DNA from 2 places in the Halomonas halophila genome. Region 2 is predicted to be linked to the other one. Evidence: predicted binding sites of a transcription regulator. Region 2 holds the regulator's gene; the other holds the start of a gene.

Region 1 (7,738 bases), 1.4 Mb from region 2:
TCGCCCTTGCGGTAGCCGAGCTCTTCCATGATGGCGCCCTGGTGCTGCTCCTCGCAGTCGATGATGACTTCTTCGTAGGGCTCCTGCTCCTGGCCGTCGATCTCGCGGATGATGACCTCGGGGCGGCCCACGGCCAGCTCGAAGCCTTCACGACGCATGCTCTCGATCAGCACCGAGAGGTGCAGCTCGCCGCGGCCGGAGACGATGAACTTCTCGGGGGAGTCGCCCTGCTCGACGCGCAGCGCCACGTTGTGGATCAGCTCCTGGTCGAGGCGATCCTTGATGTTGCGGCTGGTGACGAACTTGCCGTCCTTGCCGGCGAACGGCGAGTCGTTGACCTGGAAGGTCATGGACACGGTCGGTTCGTCGACGGTCAGCGCCGGCAGCGCCTCGACGGCAGACGGGTCGCACAGCGTATCGGAGATCGCCAGATCCTCGATGCCGGTGATGCAGATGATGTCGCCGGCGGTGGCTTCCTCGGTCTGCACGCGCTCGAGGCCGAGGTGGGTCATGACCTGGCCGATCTTGCCGCGGCGGGTGTTGCCTTCCTTGGAAACGACGGTGACCTGCTGGTTCGGCTTGACGCTGCCGCGGGTGATGCGGCCCAGGCCGATGACGCCGACGTAGCTGTTGTAGTCCAGTGCGGAGACCTGCATCTGGAACGGCGCTTCCAGCTCGACCTTGGGCGGCTCGACGATGTCGACGATGGCCTCGAACATCGGGCGCATGTCATCGCTCAGCTCTTCCGGCTCGGTGCCGGCGATGCCGTTGAGCGCGGAGCAGTAGATGATCGGGAAATCGAGCTGCTCGTCGGAGGCGCCGAGGTTGTCGAACAGGTCGAAGATCTGGTCGATGACCCAGTCCGGGCGGGCGCCCGGGCGGTCGATCTTGTTGACCACGACGATCGGCTTGAGGCCCTGGTCGAAGGCCTTCTGGGTCACGAAGCGGGTCTGCGGCATCGGGCCGTCGACGGCGTCGACCATCAGCAGCACGGAGTCGACCATGGACATCACGCGCTCGACCTCGCCGCCGAAGTCGGCGTGTCCAGGGGTGTCCACGATGTTGATGTGGTAGTCGCGGCCCTTGCCATCATCCCAGCGGATCGCCGTGTTCTTGGCCAGGATGGTGATGCCGCGTTCCTTCTCCTGGTCGTTGGAGTCCATGATGCGCTCCTGGCCTTCGGCCTTGCGGTCCAGGGTGCCGGACTGCTGGAGGAGCTTGTCGACCAGGGTGGTCTTGCCGTGGTCGACGTGAGCGATGATGGCGATGTTGCGAAGATTCTCGATCACGACGGGATCCTGCTGGGAAATTGGGGTGGCATTATAGGGTCAGGACCTCGACGCTACCAGCCTTGTAGCCGCCGGAATCCGGATCGTCGAGGTGTTTTTCGCCATGGGGCGCGTCGCACGGCGTCCGAACGGCGGAAGCGTCGGTTTGGTGCGCGAGAAAAGAAGGTGTGCACGCGTTTGGTGCAAAGAGGCCTTCCAGGCTCCATTTTGGGGCGTTCGGCACGGCCTGGAAGGCGTCATGAGCGGGCATGGTACGGGGTGGTCGGCTTTGCACTCTCATGGAGCAATTTTTTTCTTCTTTCTCTTCAGCTGTTTATAGATCGGTGTCGGCGTGCGTCGTCATTTTGGCACGCTGTATGCTTTGTTTCGGACAATGCCATGGTCGTGCATGGCGGCGTGGGCATCGCGCCGACGCCATGCTACAACGTCGACTGGACACACCCACGACCGACGACAGACCGATTCAGCGGAATACCAACACCAGCCACTGTACCCTGGAGGACCTCATGTCCGAGAAGACTCTCGCCCTGATCGAAGAGCATGACGTGAAGTGGATCGACCTGCGCTTCACCGACACCAAAGGCAAGGAACAGCACGTCACCATTCCGGCCCGTGACGTCGACGAAGAGTTCTTCGAGAACGGTCAGATGTTCGATGGCTCCTCCATCTCCGGCTGGAAGGGCATCAACGAGTCCGACATGATTCTGCGCCCGGAAGACGGCACCGGCTTCCTCGACCCCTTCACCGAAGACGCCACCCTGATCCTGCGCTGCGACATCATCGAGCCGGCCACCATGCAGGGCTACGAGCGTGACCCGCGCTCCATCGCCAAGCGCGCCGAGGCTTACCTGCAGTCCACCGGTCTGGGCGATACCGCCTTCTTCGGTCCGGAGCCCGAGTTCTTCATCTTCGACGAGGTGCACTGGAAGGCCGACATCGAAGGCGCCATGTACAAGATCACCTCCGAGGAAGGCGCCTGGGCCACCGACCGTCAGGTCGAAGGCGGCAACCTGGCGCACCGTCCGCGCGTCAAGGGCGGCTACTTCCCGGTTCCGCCGGTCGACAGCTTCCACGACATCCGTGGCGCCATGTGCAACACCCTCGAGGCCATCGGCCAGTCCGTCGAGGTGCACCACCACGAGGTCGCCAACGCCGGCCAGAACGAGATCGGCGTCAAGTTCAACACCCTGGTGAAGAAGGCCGACGAACTTCAGGAAATGAAGTACGTGGTGCACAACGTCGCCCACGCCTACGGCAAGACCGCCACCTTCATGCCCAAGCCGCTGGTCGGTGACAACGGTTCCGGCATGCACGTCCACCAGTCCTTCTGGAAGGACGGCCAGAACCAGTTCGCCGGCGACGAGTACGCGGGCCTGTCCGAAATGGCGCTGTACTACATCGGCGGCATCATCAAGCACGCGCGTGCCCTGAACGCCTTCACCAACGCGTCCACCAACTCCTACAAGCGTCTGGTGCCGGGCTTCGAAGCGCCGGTCATGCTGGCCTACAGCGCCCGCAACCGCTCCGCTTCCATCCGTATCCCGTACACCGCCAGCCCGAAGGGCAAGCGTGTCGAGGCGCGTTTCCCCGACCCGACCGCCAACCCCTACCTGTGCTTCGCGGCGATGCTGATGGCCGGCATCGATGGCATCAAGAACAAGATCCATCCCGGCGACGCCATGGACAAGAACCTCTATGACCTGCCGCCGGAAGAAGGCAAGTCCATCCCGACCGTCGCCGAGAGCCTGGACCAGGCCCTCGAGGCGCTGGCCGAGGACCGTGCCTTCCTGACCGAAGGTGGCGTGTTCACCGACGAGATGATCGATGCCTACATCGAGCTCAAGGAAGAGGACGTCGAGCGCCTGCGCATGACCACGCATCCGGTCGAGTTCGACATGTACTACAGCTGCTGATGCCGCGCGGCGCCTGGCGCCGCGCTCCAGCACGCGAAAGGCACGCCCGAGGGCGTGCCTTTTTTGTGCGTCTTTCTTTTGCGTGTCTCGATGCCGCGGGCTGACCCCGTCATGGCCATCAGTGGATCAGCATGTGACCGACGATGCCCATGGCGAAGCCGAGCACTGCGCCCAGCGGCGGCCCCCAGTGGCGTTCGAGGCGGGCCTGGGGGGCCAGGTCCTGAAACACCGAGTAGAGGATGCCGCCGGCGGCGAACAGCATGATCGCGGCCACCGGGGTGGGGTAGTCGCCCAGCCACCAGAGCCCGCCCAGCCCCGCCAGCGGGCCCAGCCAGGCCATGGCGAAGAACAGCGTCAGCAGGCGCCGGGCCGAGTAGTGGGTGGTCTCGCGCAGCTCGCGATAGGCGTTGAAGCCTTCCGGCAGGTTCTGCAGCGTCATCAGCAGGGCCAGCAGCACGCCGCTGCCACCGCCATAGGTGAAGGCGGCCCCCAGAGCCAGGGCTTCGGGCAGGAAGTCGGAGAGCATGGCCGTCAGCTGGCTGGCGGAGGTGCCGTTGCGGTCGAGCAGGATGTCGATGCCCATGAAGGCCAGGCCGCCGGCGAGGAACCAGAGCATGGCCGGCCCCGGGGCCAGCGCCTCTAGGCTGTTGGGCACCAGCACCAGGGCCACCGCCGAGAGCAGGGCGCCGCCGCCGAAGGCGATGATGCCGTGGCGCAGCTCGTTCTCCAGCCAGTTCGGCCCGAGGCGTTCCACCTGGGCGACCCAGCCCCCCAACGGCATCGCCATGCCGGCCACCAGGGTCAGCAAGACCACTTTCTCCCATGCCTCCATGCCCGTCGCTCCTTGGCTGTTGGTGTCGCCGCCTCATCCTACTCTTCTTCACCCGGGGCGCGAACGTGGATTCCGTTCCGGGTCGACGGTGGGCTAGGCTTGGAGCAGGACGATGGCAGGCGCACGGCGCGCCGCACGGGACCGTCACGGAGCTCGGGAGAGACGCATGCAAAAGGTTGTCATGACACTGGCGCTGGGCCTGGCGATGAGCCTGCCGGCCGTCGCGCAGACCATCTATCGCACCACCGATGCCCAGGGCAACGTCGTCTTCACCGACGACCCCGGGCGCGGCGGCGAGGCGGTGGAGCTCGATCCGCTCACCGTGGTGCCGTCGCGGCCGGTGCAGCCGCTGTCGAGCGCCTCGTCCGGTCGGCCCGAGAGCACCACGCGCTACGGCGAGCCTGGCCAGCCCTTCATGCCCTACGACGTCTTCGCGATCGCCTCCCCCGAGCAGCAGACGACCCTGCCTACCGGGGCCGCGGGCAACGTTCAGGTGCAGCTCGCCATCCGCCCCGACCTGCGCGACGACCATCGCGTGCGGCTGCTGGTGGACGGCCAGGTCAGTCAGTCCGCCATGCACACCGACACCTTCCTGCTCTCCAATCTCAACCGCGGTGAGCACCGGGTGCAGGCCGAGCTGCTCGACGCCTCCGGCGCGGTGCGCCACCGCACCTCGCCGCTGACGCTCTACGTTCAGCGGGCCAGCGTCAATCTGCCGAGCAATCCCAACAATCCCGCCAACCATTAGCTGCCCCCTCGCCGGCCGCATCGACCGCTGTGTCCGGATGGCTCCCCGAGGCCCTGTATCCCACCGCCGGCGCGTGACGACGGGCACTTCGATGCCTTCGATCACGCCGACCGGGTGAGCGAGGGCAGCGCCTTCCGCCATGCCGAGGCGCTGCGCGGCGATCGTCCGCCCGGAAGCGATCGCCGTCGGCACGACCATGAAGCATGGCGAGCGCATCACGCCCCGCGAGCGCACTTCAGGAAGCCGCTCGAGCCGGAGTGAGCGCTGCCTCGCAGTGCGTGCACCAGCGTGGTGCACTACCATGGTGCATGATCCCCATGTCGGATCAGCCGGGAGGCGACGCCATGCCGTCTTCCCCAAAGTGGCGCGCTTCTTGCAGCACATGAGGGAGGCGCCGCATCGTTTCGCCGCCGGAATGCACCAACGGGAATGCCTTCATGTATCAACGCCTGATGGAACACCTCACCACCGCCGTGCTGCTGCTGGATGGCCGGCTGCAGCTGCGCTGGATGAATCCGGCGGCGGAGGCGTTGCTGGCATTGAGCCGCTCGAGGGTCACCGGCCTGCCGCTGCCGGGGCTGGTGAACTCGGATGACGATATCGGCGAACTGCTGGCCAAGGCACGCGACGAGTTCCATCCCTACACCCAGCGCGAGGCGCGCCTGACCCTGCCCACCGGCGACGCGCTGACGGTGGACTACACCGTCACGCCGCTGTCGGCGGACGAGCTGCTGATGGAGCTGGAGCCCCGCGACCGGCTGCTGCGCATCTCACGCGAGGAGGCGCTGCAGACCCGCCAGGAGACGATCAAGGTGCTGGCGCGGGGGCTCGCCCATGAGGTCAAGAATCCGCTGGGCGGCATCCGCGGCGCCGCCCAGCTGCTGGAGCGCGACCTGGGCGACTCCCAGCTCACCGAGTTCACCCGCATCATCGTCGAGGAGGTCGATCGGTTGCGCGACCTGGTGGATGCCATGCTCGGCCCCCATCGGCTCAATCGTCCCGAGCCGCTCAACATCCACAAGGTACTGGAGCGGGTCCGGGCCCTGGTGTCGGTGGAACACCCCGAAGTGACCTTCACTCGCGACTACGATCCCAGCCTGCCGGATCTGATGGGCGACGAATCCCAGCTGATCCAGGCCATCCTCAACGTGGCACGCAACGCCGTGCAGGCGATGACCGAGGCCGGCATCGAGGGGCCGACCCTGGTGCTGAAGACCCGCGCGCGTCGCCAGTTCACCCTCGGCGCCGAGCGCCATCGCCTGGTCTGCCAGGTGAGCCTCATCGACAACGGTCCCGGCATCCCCGAGGAGCTCAAGGAGACGCTGTTCTACCCCATGGTGTCCGGCCGCGCCGAGGGCAGCGGCCTGGGGCTGTCGATCGCCCAGTCGGTCCTGCACCGCCACCAGGGGCTGATCGAATGCGACTCCCGGCCGGGCCAGACCGAATTCCGACTGCTGATACCGCTGGAGACATCCCATGACTGAAGCCGCACGCGTCATGATCGTCGATGACGATCGCGCCATTCGCTGGGTGCTGGAGCGCGCTCTGGCCCAGCCCGACCTCGAGGTCGAGAGCGTCGAGCGTGCCGACCGGATCCTCGAGCGGCTGCTCGAGGATCCGCCCGACGTGCTGGTCACCGACATCCGCATGCCGGGCCTGGACGGCTTGGACCTGATGGCGAAGGTGCGCGAGGCGCATCCGGAGCTGCCGGTGATCGTGATGACCGCCCATTCCGACCTCGACAGCGCGGTGGCCTCCTATCAGGGCGGTGCCTTCGAGTACCTGCCCAAGCCGTTCGACGTCGACGAGGCCCTGGCGCTGGTGCGCCGCGCCGTGGCCCATGCCCGCGAGCGCCAGCGCCCGGTGCACGCCCCCGAGGGGCTGGACGCCGAGATCATCGGCGAGGCGCCGGCCATGCAGGAGGTGTTCCGCGCCATCGGTCGGCTGTCGCAGTCGCACATCACGGTGCTGATCAACGGCGAGTCCGGCACCGGCAAGGAGCGCGTCGCCCAGGCGCTGCATCAACACAGCCCGCGGGCCGGCAAGCCGTTCATCGCCCTGAACATGGCGGCGATCCCCCGCGACTTGATCGAGTCCGAGCTGTTCGGCCACGAGAAGGGCGCCTTCACCGGCGCCACCGCCCAGCGCCAGGGGCGCTTCGAGCAGGCTGATGGCGGCACCCTGTTTCTCGACGAGATCGGCGACATGCCCGCCGAGACCCAGACCCGCCTGCTGCGGGTGCTGGCCGACGGCGAGTTCTACCGCGTGGGTGGCCACACCTCGGTGAAGGTCGACGTGCGCATCATCGCCGCCACCCACCAGAACCTGGAGGGGCTGGTCGAAGACGGCCGCTTCCGCGAGGACCTGTTCCACCGCCTCAACGTCATCCGCATTCACCTGCCCAAGCTCGCCGACCGCCGCGAGGACATTCCGCGCCTGGCCCGCCACTTCCTGGCCGAGGCCGCCAAGGAGCTCGCCACCGACGTCAAGGTGCTGACGTCGGAGGCCGAGACCCACCTGACGCGGCTGGCCTGGCCGGGCAACGTGCGCCAGCTGGAGAACACCTGCCGCTGGCTGACGGTGATGGCCTCCGGCCACGAGGTGCTGGTCGAGGACCTGCCGCCGGAGCTGCGCGAGGCCGACGAGGGCGGCGCCGCCGGCGACTGGCGCCTGGCCTTCCGCGACTGGACCGATCGCGCGCTCGCCGCCGGCCACACCCATCTGCTGGAGGAGGCGGTGCCGGACTTCGAGAAGATCCTCATCGAGACCGCGCTCAAGCACACCGGTGGACGCAAGGGCGAGGCCGCCGAACTGCTTGGCTGGGGGCGCAACACCCTGACCCGCAAGCTCAAGACGCTGCTGCCGGAGATGGCGGAGGACTGAGCCGCCGAGCCGCTGGGCTGGGGGCGCAATACGCGCTCTCTCAAGGGCCGGCAAGCTCAAGACGCTGCTGCCG
Region 2 (7,738 bases):
CATCAGCTTGCCGACGTACTGCATGTGCCGGCGGCGGGCCTCACGGGCGCGGATGCGGCCGGTCTCCTCGATGGCCGCCAGCAGGTCGTCGGACAGCGGGAAGCGGTCGCGTTCGGCCTCGCGCATGGCGATCAGCCGTTCGCCGAGCTCCTGGAGGGCATGCATCTCGCGCTTGAGCTGCGACTTGCTGGGCCGTTCGTCGGCCGAAGAGAAATCATCCTGGGTCATGCGGCGTCCTGATTCATGAGAGGGGCGTTAGGCATCGGCCCAGTATACCAGCCCGCCGCGTCGGGCTGGCCAAACGACCATGTTGTGTATCGGCCGCCTGGCCGGTCGAGTGAGGAGTCAAGACGATGACACAGGCTTTCGATGCCGTCGCCCAGCAGTCGCTGCTGGAAACCCGTGCCGAGGCGGCCCTGGCGCTGGCCCGCCGGCTCGGCGCCGATGCCTGCGAGGTGGGCGCCAGCGTCGACCAGGGCGTGGGCGTCAACGTGCGCGAGGGCGAGGTCGAGACCGTCGAGCTGTCCCGCGATCAGGGCATCGCGGTGACCGTCTATGTCGGCCAACGCAAGGGCAGCGCCTCGTCCACCGACGCCTCCGAGGCGTCGATCCAGGACGTGGTCGAGAAGGCCATGGCCATCGCCCGCTACACCGGCGAGGATCCGGCCTCGGGGCTGGCTCCGGCCGAGCTGATGGCCCGGGAGCTGCCGGATCTCGACGTTCATCACCCCTGGGCGTTGTCCACCGAGGAGGCGGTCGAGCTGGCGCTGGCCTGCGAGAACGCCGGCCGCGGCCAGGCGGGCATCAGGAGCTCCGACGGCGCGGGGCTGTCCAGCGGCGAGGGCGTGCGCGTCTACGCCAACAGCCACGGCTTCCTGGGCAGTCAGCGCGGCAGCCGCCACTCGCTGTCCTGCATGCTGATCGCCGAGGACGAGCACGGCATGCAGCGCGACTACGACTACACCAGCGCCCGCGACCCTCGCGAGCTACTGGCGCCCGAGGCCGTGGGCGAGAGCGCCGCGCGGCGCACCCTGCGCCGGCTCGGCGGCCAGCGCCCGGCCACCGGGCGGATGCCGGTGCTGTTCGATCCGAACCTGGCGTCGGGGCTGGTCGGCAGCTTCTTGAGTGCCATCGCCGGCGGCGCCCTCTATCGCCAATCCTCCTTCCTGTGCGACCGCCTCGGCGATGCGCTCTTCCCCGAATGGTTCTCGCTGCAGGAGAAGCCGCGCCTGGTGCGCGGCATGGCCAGCAGCGCCTTCGACGGTGACGGCGTGGCGACCCGCGACAACGTCTTCATCGATCAGGGACGGCTGGCCAGCTACATGCTGTCCGCCTACAGCGCGCGGCGACTGGGGATGGAGACCACCGGCAACGCCGGCGGCGCCCGCAACCTGCGCCTCAGCGCGCCGCTCGAGTCCCAGGAGGCGCTGCTCGCGCGCATGGATCGCGGGGTGCTGGTCACCGAGCTGATGGGTCAGGGCGTCAACGGCGTTACCGGCGACTACTCCCGCGGCGCCGCGGGCTTCTGGGTCGAGAACGGCCGCATCCAGCACCCGGTGGAGGAATTCACCATCGCCGGCAACCTGGCGACGATGTTCCGGGGACTGGTCGGCGTCGGCGACGACATCGACACCCGCGGCAGCATCCATACCGGCAGCTGGCTGATCGACGAGATGACCGTGGCCGGCAGCTGAGCCGGCCCTGGTGACGACAAAAAGCCCGCGAGACGCTCGCGGGCTTTTTTGTACGATGTTGTCGTGGTCCGGGTGCCGGTGCTCAGCGTTTCGGGCGGTAGTGTTCGTCCACGCCCAGTCGCTCGAGCAGGCGAGTGAACAGGAAGGCCTCGTTGCCCTTGAGCGAGCGGCTCAGGCAGTCCAGGTACTCGCGGCGCGGATAGCGCCGCCAGCGCGGTGCCTTGTAGGCATCGAGGTCGATGGCGAACAGGCGACCGTCGCGAACCAGGAAGTTGTCGGTGTGCAGGCCGCGGCAGTGAATGCCGTCGCGGTCGAAGGCGACCAGCGCGTCCAGATACTGTTCCTGCAGGTCGGGGGAGTCGAGGATCAGTTGCTTGAGCGGTACGCCATGGATGTTCTCCGTGACCAGCCGATAGGGGCGCGCCTCGACGATGGTCGGCGTGGCGATGCCGAGGGTTTCGAGCCGCGAAGCAATGAGGGCGAAGTTGCGCCCGGGGTAGGGCCGGATGCGCGCCAGGTAGCGCAGCCGGTCGACGGTCTTTGGCTGGAAGGTCTTGATGAAGTGGTCGCGCTCGGGATCGAAGTGGACTCTGGAGTACTTGCCGGTCTGGATCAGCTGCATGGTCCTGCTCGGTAGAGGGGGAGTGATGGCGCCGTCGAGACGGCCTCTGGTCAGGCTTCTTCGTCGAAGCGGGCCGCGAAGAGGGCTTCCAGCGCATCCAGCACCGCCTCGCCGTCGTCGCCGTCGGCCTCGAGGATCAGTTCGGTGCCGCAGGGTGCGGCCAGCATCAGCAGCGCCATGATGTTGGTGGCATCGGCCTGCTGGTCGCCATGGCAGACGGTGACGCGGGAGGCGTAGGGTTGGCAGCACTGCACCAGGCGGGTGGCGGCCCGGGCGTGCAGGCCGCGCTTGTTGGTCAGGGTGAGCTTGCGGCTGGGCACGTGACTAGCGGTCCTTGGCGTCGTTCGGGTCGGGAAGCGTGAGTTGCAGGCCGAGCTCGCGATGGCGCAGGCGCACGCCGGCGTGGGTCTCGGCAAGACGCCGGGACAGTCGCTCGGCCAGGTAGGTGGAGCGGTGCTGGCCGCCGGTGCAGCCGATCGCCACGGTCAGGTAGCTGCGCTGGCTGGCGCGGTAGCGGGGCAGCCAGCGTTCGATCCAGGCCAGGATGTCGTCGGCCATCTCGTCGACCACCGGGTAGCCCTCGAGGAAGGCGATCACGCTGTCGTCGCGGCCGGTGGCATCACGCAGCCGCGGGTCCCAGTAGGGGTTGGGCAGGCAGCGGGCGTCGAACACGATATCGGCGTCCAGAGGCACGCCGCGCTTGAAGCCGAACGACTCGAGGGTCAGCGTCAGCCCTTCGCGGCCGTGCCCGGCGACCTGGTCGGTGATGCGACCACGCAGGTCGTGCACCGAGAGCCGCGAGGTATCGATCAGCAGATCGGCGAGGTCGCGAATCTCCGACAGGGCGTCTTCCTCGCGATCGATCGCCTCGGCCAGCGTCATCTCGGTATCGCGGGTCAGGGGGTGTCGGCGCCGGGTCGCGGAGTAGCGCTCCAGCAGGATGCGTGCATCGGTGGTCAGGTAGATCACCTGGCACTGGATGTCGCGGGCACGCACGTCCTCGAGCAGCGTCGGGAAGCGTTCCAGGGCATGGGGCAGGTTGCGGGCGTCGATGCTGACCGCGACGGCGCTGCGCAGGGACTGGCCGCTGCGCAGCTCGTCGACCAGCGGTCCGAGGAGCATCGCCGGGAGGTTGTCGATGGCGTAGTAGCCGAGGTCCTCGAGGGCCTGCAGGGCGATCGACTTGCCGGAGCCGGAGCGTCCGCTGATGATGACGAGCTGCATGACGGATCGGGTCTCCTGGTCGGGGGCGGCCCTCAGCTGCGTCCGCTGGCGGCCGGTGCCTGTCGTCGGATGGCGTCGAGGAGGCTGTCGTGCAGCTCGCGCTGGCTGCCGGCCCGACGCAGGGCGCTGCGGGTCGCGGCGTCGTTCATCACGCCGGCGACCTGGCCGAGCAGGGCGAGATGCGCGTCGTCGGCTTCCTCGGGGACCAGCAGCACGAACACCAGGTCGACGGGTTCACCGTCGATGGCGTCGAAGTCGACCGGTTCGTCGAGCTTGAGAAAGCCGGCGATAGGGGCCTTGCAGTGAGGGTTGCGGGAATGGGGGATGGCGACCCCGTGCCCGATGCCGGTGCTGCCCAGGCGCTCCCGCCCGATCAGCCGGCTGAAGACCTCCTGGCTGTCGAGGCTGGGAATGTTCTGGGCGATGAAGGTGCTGAAGAACTCCAGCACACGTTTCTTGCTCCCCCCGGGCACACCGAAGAGGGTGCGCTCGGGGGGCAGGATGGCTTCGAGTGACATGACTCAGCGGACGCTTGCGGCGCCCTGGGCGCGGGCCTGAGTCTTTTCCTTGTGCTTGACGAGCTGGCGGTCCAGCTTGTCGGCAAGGGCGTCGATGGCGGCGTACATGTCGGCGTCCATCGCTTCGGCGTGCAGATCGGCACCGGCGGCGTGCAGCGTGCAGGCGGCCTGTTGGCGTTCCTTCTCGACGGAGAGCGTCACCTGAACGGTGGTGATGTTGTCGTAATGGCGTTCCAGGCGGGAGAGTTTCTCCTGCACGTAGTCACGCAGGGGCTCGGTCAATTCCACGTGATGGCCGGTGAGGTTGACTTGCATGACACGCTCCTTGCTCCTTGGGTGGTGACTCGATTGTAACCCTTTTTGGTGCCTTGCAAACCCCCCGTGCCAGACGCGTTTTCATACTCTGGAACCCCCCGTCGGGAGGGCCTCAGCCGAGGCGCTTGCGCTGGCTGGAGGAGGGGATGTGCATCGCTTCGCGATACTTGGCGACGGTGCGTCGGGCCACCTCGATGCCCTCCTCGGCGAGCAGGGTGACCAGCTTGCTGTCGGACAGCGGCTTGCGCGGCGGTTCGCCCTCGATCAGCTTGCGGATGCGGGCGCGGATCGCGGTGCTGGAGTGGGCATCCTCGCCGTCGCCGACCTGGCTCGAGAAGAAGTACTTGAGCTCGAAGACGCCGCGGGGGGTGTGGATGAACTTCTGGGTCGTGACCCGAGAAATGGTCGACTCGTGCATCTCCACCGTCTGGGCGATGTCGGCCAGGATCAGCGGCTTCATGGCCTCTTCGCCGTGCTCGAGGAACTCGATCTGGCGGGTCATCACCTCGTGGCCGACGCGCAGCAGGGTGTCGTTGCGGCTGGCCAGGCTCTTGATCAGCCAGCGCGCCTCCTGCAGGTGGTCCTTGAGGAACTGGTTGTCGTCGCTCTTGTCGGCGCGCTTGATCAGCGCCGCGTAGTCGGGCTGGATGCGCAGCCGCGGCATCGCCTCGGGGTTGAGCTCGACGCGCCAGCCCTGGGGCGTGTAGCGGGCGATCAGGTCGGGAATCACGTAGTCGCTGTCGCCGCTGGCGAATTCGCTGCCCGGGCGCGGGTCGAGGCCGCGGATCAGGCCGATGACCTCGTCGAGGGTCTCGTCGTCGAGCCCCAGGCGCCGCTTGAGCAGCCGCCGGTCGTTGCCGGCCAGGGCCTCGAGGAACTGGCGTACCAGGCGGCGCGCCTGGGGCAGCAGCGGGGTGTCGTCGGGCAGGGTGGCCAGCTGCAGCAGCAGGCACTCGCGCAGATCGCGGGCGAACACGCCGGTGGGCTCGAACTGCTGCAGGCGCAGCAGCACCGCTTCGACCTCGCGGGTGGCGAGCCCGTCGAGGCCCTGGGCGCGCAGGCCGTCGCGCAGCTCGTCGAGCGGTTGATCCAGATAGCCGTCCGGCGTCACGGCATCGATCAGGCTCTCGGCGATGCGGGTCTCGCGTTCGTCGAGCTCGCTCATGGCCAGCTGCCAGACGAGGTGGCTCTGCAGGCTCTGGCCGGCGGCCTGGCGCTCGAAGTCGGGAGCCTCGCCGCTGCCGCCGGCGTCCTGGAAGGTGTCCGACCAGTCGCTGTCGACGCTGAGTTCTTCCGGAATCTCGTCGGACCAGTCGTCGTCCGGCGTCTCCCCGGCGGCCTGCTCGCCGAAGTCGTCCTCCAGCTCCAGCATGGGATTGGCTTCCAGGGCCTGCTGGATCTCCTGGCGCAGATCAAGGGTCGAGAGCTGCAGCAGGCCGATGGCCTGCTGCAGCTGGGGCGTCATGGTCAGCTGGGTGCCGACACGCAGTTGGAGGGATGCCTTCATGGCCATGGCAAGCGTTCCGGTCCTGCGGCAAAGAGGCCTTCCACCCTAGTGTGGGTGTGCCCGCCGTGCAAGCCTTTGCTCAGCAATTAGCATGCCAATGGCAATTGCCATGCCTGTCTGTGCATGGCGACAATATATCAGTGACTTGCGAAGCCAATAGGCTCAGAGTCGGAAGTCCTGGCCCAGGTAGACGTCGCGTACCCGCTGGTTGGCGAGGATGGCCTCGGCGTCGCCTTCGGCGATGATCTGGCCGTCGCCGACGATGTAGGCGCCGTCGCAGATGTCCAGCGTCTCGCGCACGTTGTGGTCGGTGATCAGCACGCCGATCTCGCGGGCCTTGAGCTGGCGGATGATGCCCTTGATGTCGCCTACCGAGATCGGGTCGACGCCGGCGAAGGGCTCGTCGAGCAGGATGAAATCGGGTTCGGTGGCCAGCGCCCGGGCGATCTCGACCCGCCGGCGCTCGCCGCCGGACAGGCTCATGCCCAGGTTGTCGCGGATGTGGGTGATGTGGAACTCCTCCAGCAGTGCCTCCAGGCGCGCCTTGCGGCCGGCACGGTCGAGGTCGCGGCGGGTCTCGAGAATGGCCATGATGTTGTCGGCCACCGACAGCTTGCGGAAGATCGAGGCTTCCTGGGGCAGGTAGCCGATGCCGGCCTGGGCGCGTTGGTGCATGGCGGCGCCGGAGAGGTCGCGGTCGTCGATGGCGACGCGGCCGGCGTCGGCCCGAACCAGGCCGACGATCATGTAGAAGGAGGTGGTCTTGCCGGCGCCGTTGGGGCCCAGCAGGCCGACGATGCGGCCCTGCTGGATCTCCAGGCTGATGTCGTGAACGACGCGACGGCGCTTGTAGCTCTTGGCGAGGTTCTGGGCACTCAGGGTCTTCATGGGCCGTCCTGCTGTTCCGGCTCCAGGGTCATGCGCACGCGCTGGCGCTCGCCGATGCCCTCGGCGTCGGAGCGGGCCTGCACCACCCGGCGGTCGAGGAAGTATTCGAGGTAGCCGCCGTCGAAGGTGTCGCCGCCCTGGTGCAGCTCGGCCTGGTCGACGAGCTCGATGCGCCGCTCGGCCACGTGGTAGACCACGGTGCGGCCCCAGGCGCGGACCAGGGGTTGATCGGGGGCGGGCTTCTGCTCCAGGTAGGCGCGCTGGCCGGTGGCGGTGGCGGTGGTCAGCTGGCCGGCCTCGTTGCGCTGGATCTCCACGCGGTCGCCGGTCAGCTGCATGCTGCCCTGCTGGATCTGCACGTCGCCCTGATAGACGGCGGTGCCGGCGCGGTCGTCGAGGTCCAGGCGGTCGGCCTCGACCTGGATGGGCGCGCTGGCGTCGCCTTCCAGCGCCAGGGCGGCGGGGGCAGCCAGCGCGCTGGCGAGCAGCGCTGCGCTGAGCAGTGAAGCGAGGGATCGCGTCATGACTCGGGGTCCTCCTGGGGGGCCGGCGGGTGGTGGCCGCGCACATTGTCGGTCAGTCGGGCGCGGTTGTCATCGAGCCAGGCGTCGAAGCGCTCGCCGCGCATCCACTGCGGCGGCTGGCTCAGTCGTGCCGGCGTGTCGCTCCAGGCGTGACCGGCGATGCTGTCGTAGTACAGGCGTTCGGTCTCGAGCCGCCAGCGTTCCTCGGGGGCGGTCAGCACCGCCTGCCCCTCGAGGGTGAGCAGGCGCTGGCCGTCTTCCAGGCGTCCGCGCTCGGCGTCGGCCAGCCATTGCCGGCCTTCGCTGTCGCGAAGCTGGGCGTGGGGCGTGGTCAGCCGGGTGACGTCGTCGACGGGCGTGTGCTCCAGGCGCGGCGTGGTGAGGCGCTGGTGAGGCGCGCCCTGGGCGTCGAATCGCGTCAGGTGCGCGTCCTCCAGGTAGTAGTC

What was found. Region 2 encodes sigma-54, which starts transcription at its own class of promoters, with help from an activator protein. Its sites were predicted from a motif close to TGGCACNNNNNTTGCTNT; they were not measured.
Region 1: glnA (glutamate--ammonia ligase) is a predicted target of sigma-54. The motif match lies at 1,635-1,652, and genes of this name have one in related genera.

Annotation. Positions count from the first base shown of each region.
Region 1 is NZ_CP129121.1:219,668-227,405, forward strand. Features, by position in the region: gene typA (translational GTPase TypA) at 1-1,289, opposite strand, end outside; gene glnA (glutamate--ammonia ligase) at 1,796-3,202, shown strand; gene QWG60_RS00990 (ZIP family metal transporter) at 3,321-4,034, opposite strand; gene QWG60_RS00995 (DUF4124 domain-containing protein) at 4,201-4,782, shown strand; gene glnL (nitrogen regulation protein NR(II)) at 5,220-6,266, shown strand; gene ntrC (nitrogen regulation protein NR(I)) at 6,259-7,665, shown strand.
Region 2 is NZ_CP129121.1:2,376,620-2,384,357, reverse strand. Features, by position in the region: gene yjgA (ribosome biogenesis factor YjgA) at 1-228, opposite strand, end outside; gene pmbA (metalloprotease PmbA) at 354-1,694, shown strand; gene QWG60_RS11095 (BUD32 family EKC/KEOPS complex subunit) at 1,777-2,316, opposite strand; gene QWG60_RS11090 (HPr family phosphocarrier protein) at 2,367-2,636, opposite strand; gene rapZ (RNase adapter RapZ) at 2,641-3,540, opposite strand; gene QWG60_RS11080 (PTS sugar transporter subunit IIA) at 3,573-4,058, opposite strand; gene hpf (ribosome hibernation-promoting factor, HPF/YfiA family) at 4,062-4,373, opposite strand; gene QWG60_RS11070 (RNA polymerase factor sigma-54) at 4,486-5,886, opposite strand; gene lptB (LPS export ABC transporter ATP-binding protein) at 6,043-6,768, opposite strand; gene lptA (lipopolysaccharide transport periplasmic protein LptA) at 6,765-7,292, opposite strand; gene lptC (LPS export ABC transporter periplasmic protein LptC) at 7,289-7,738, opposite strand, start outside.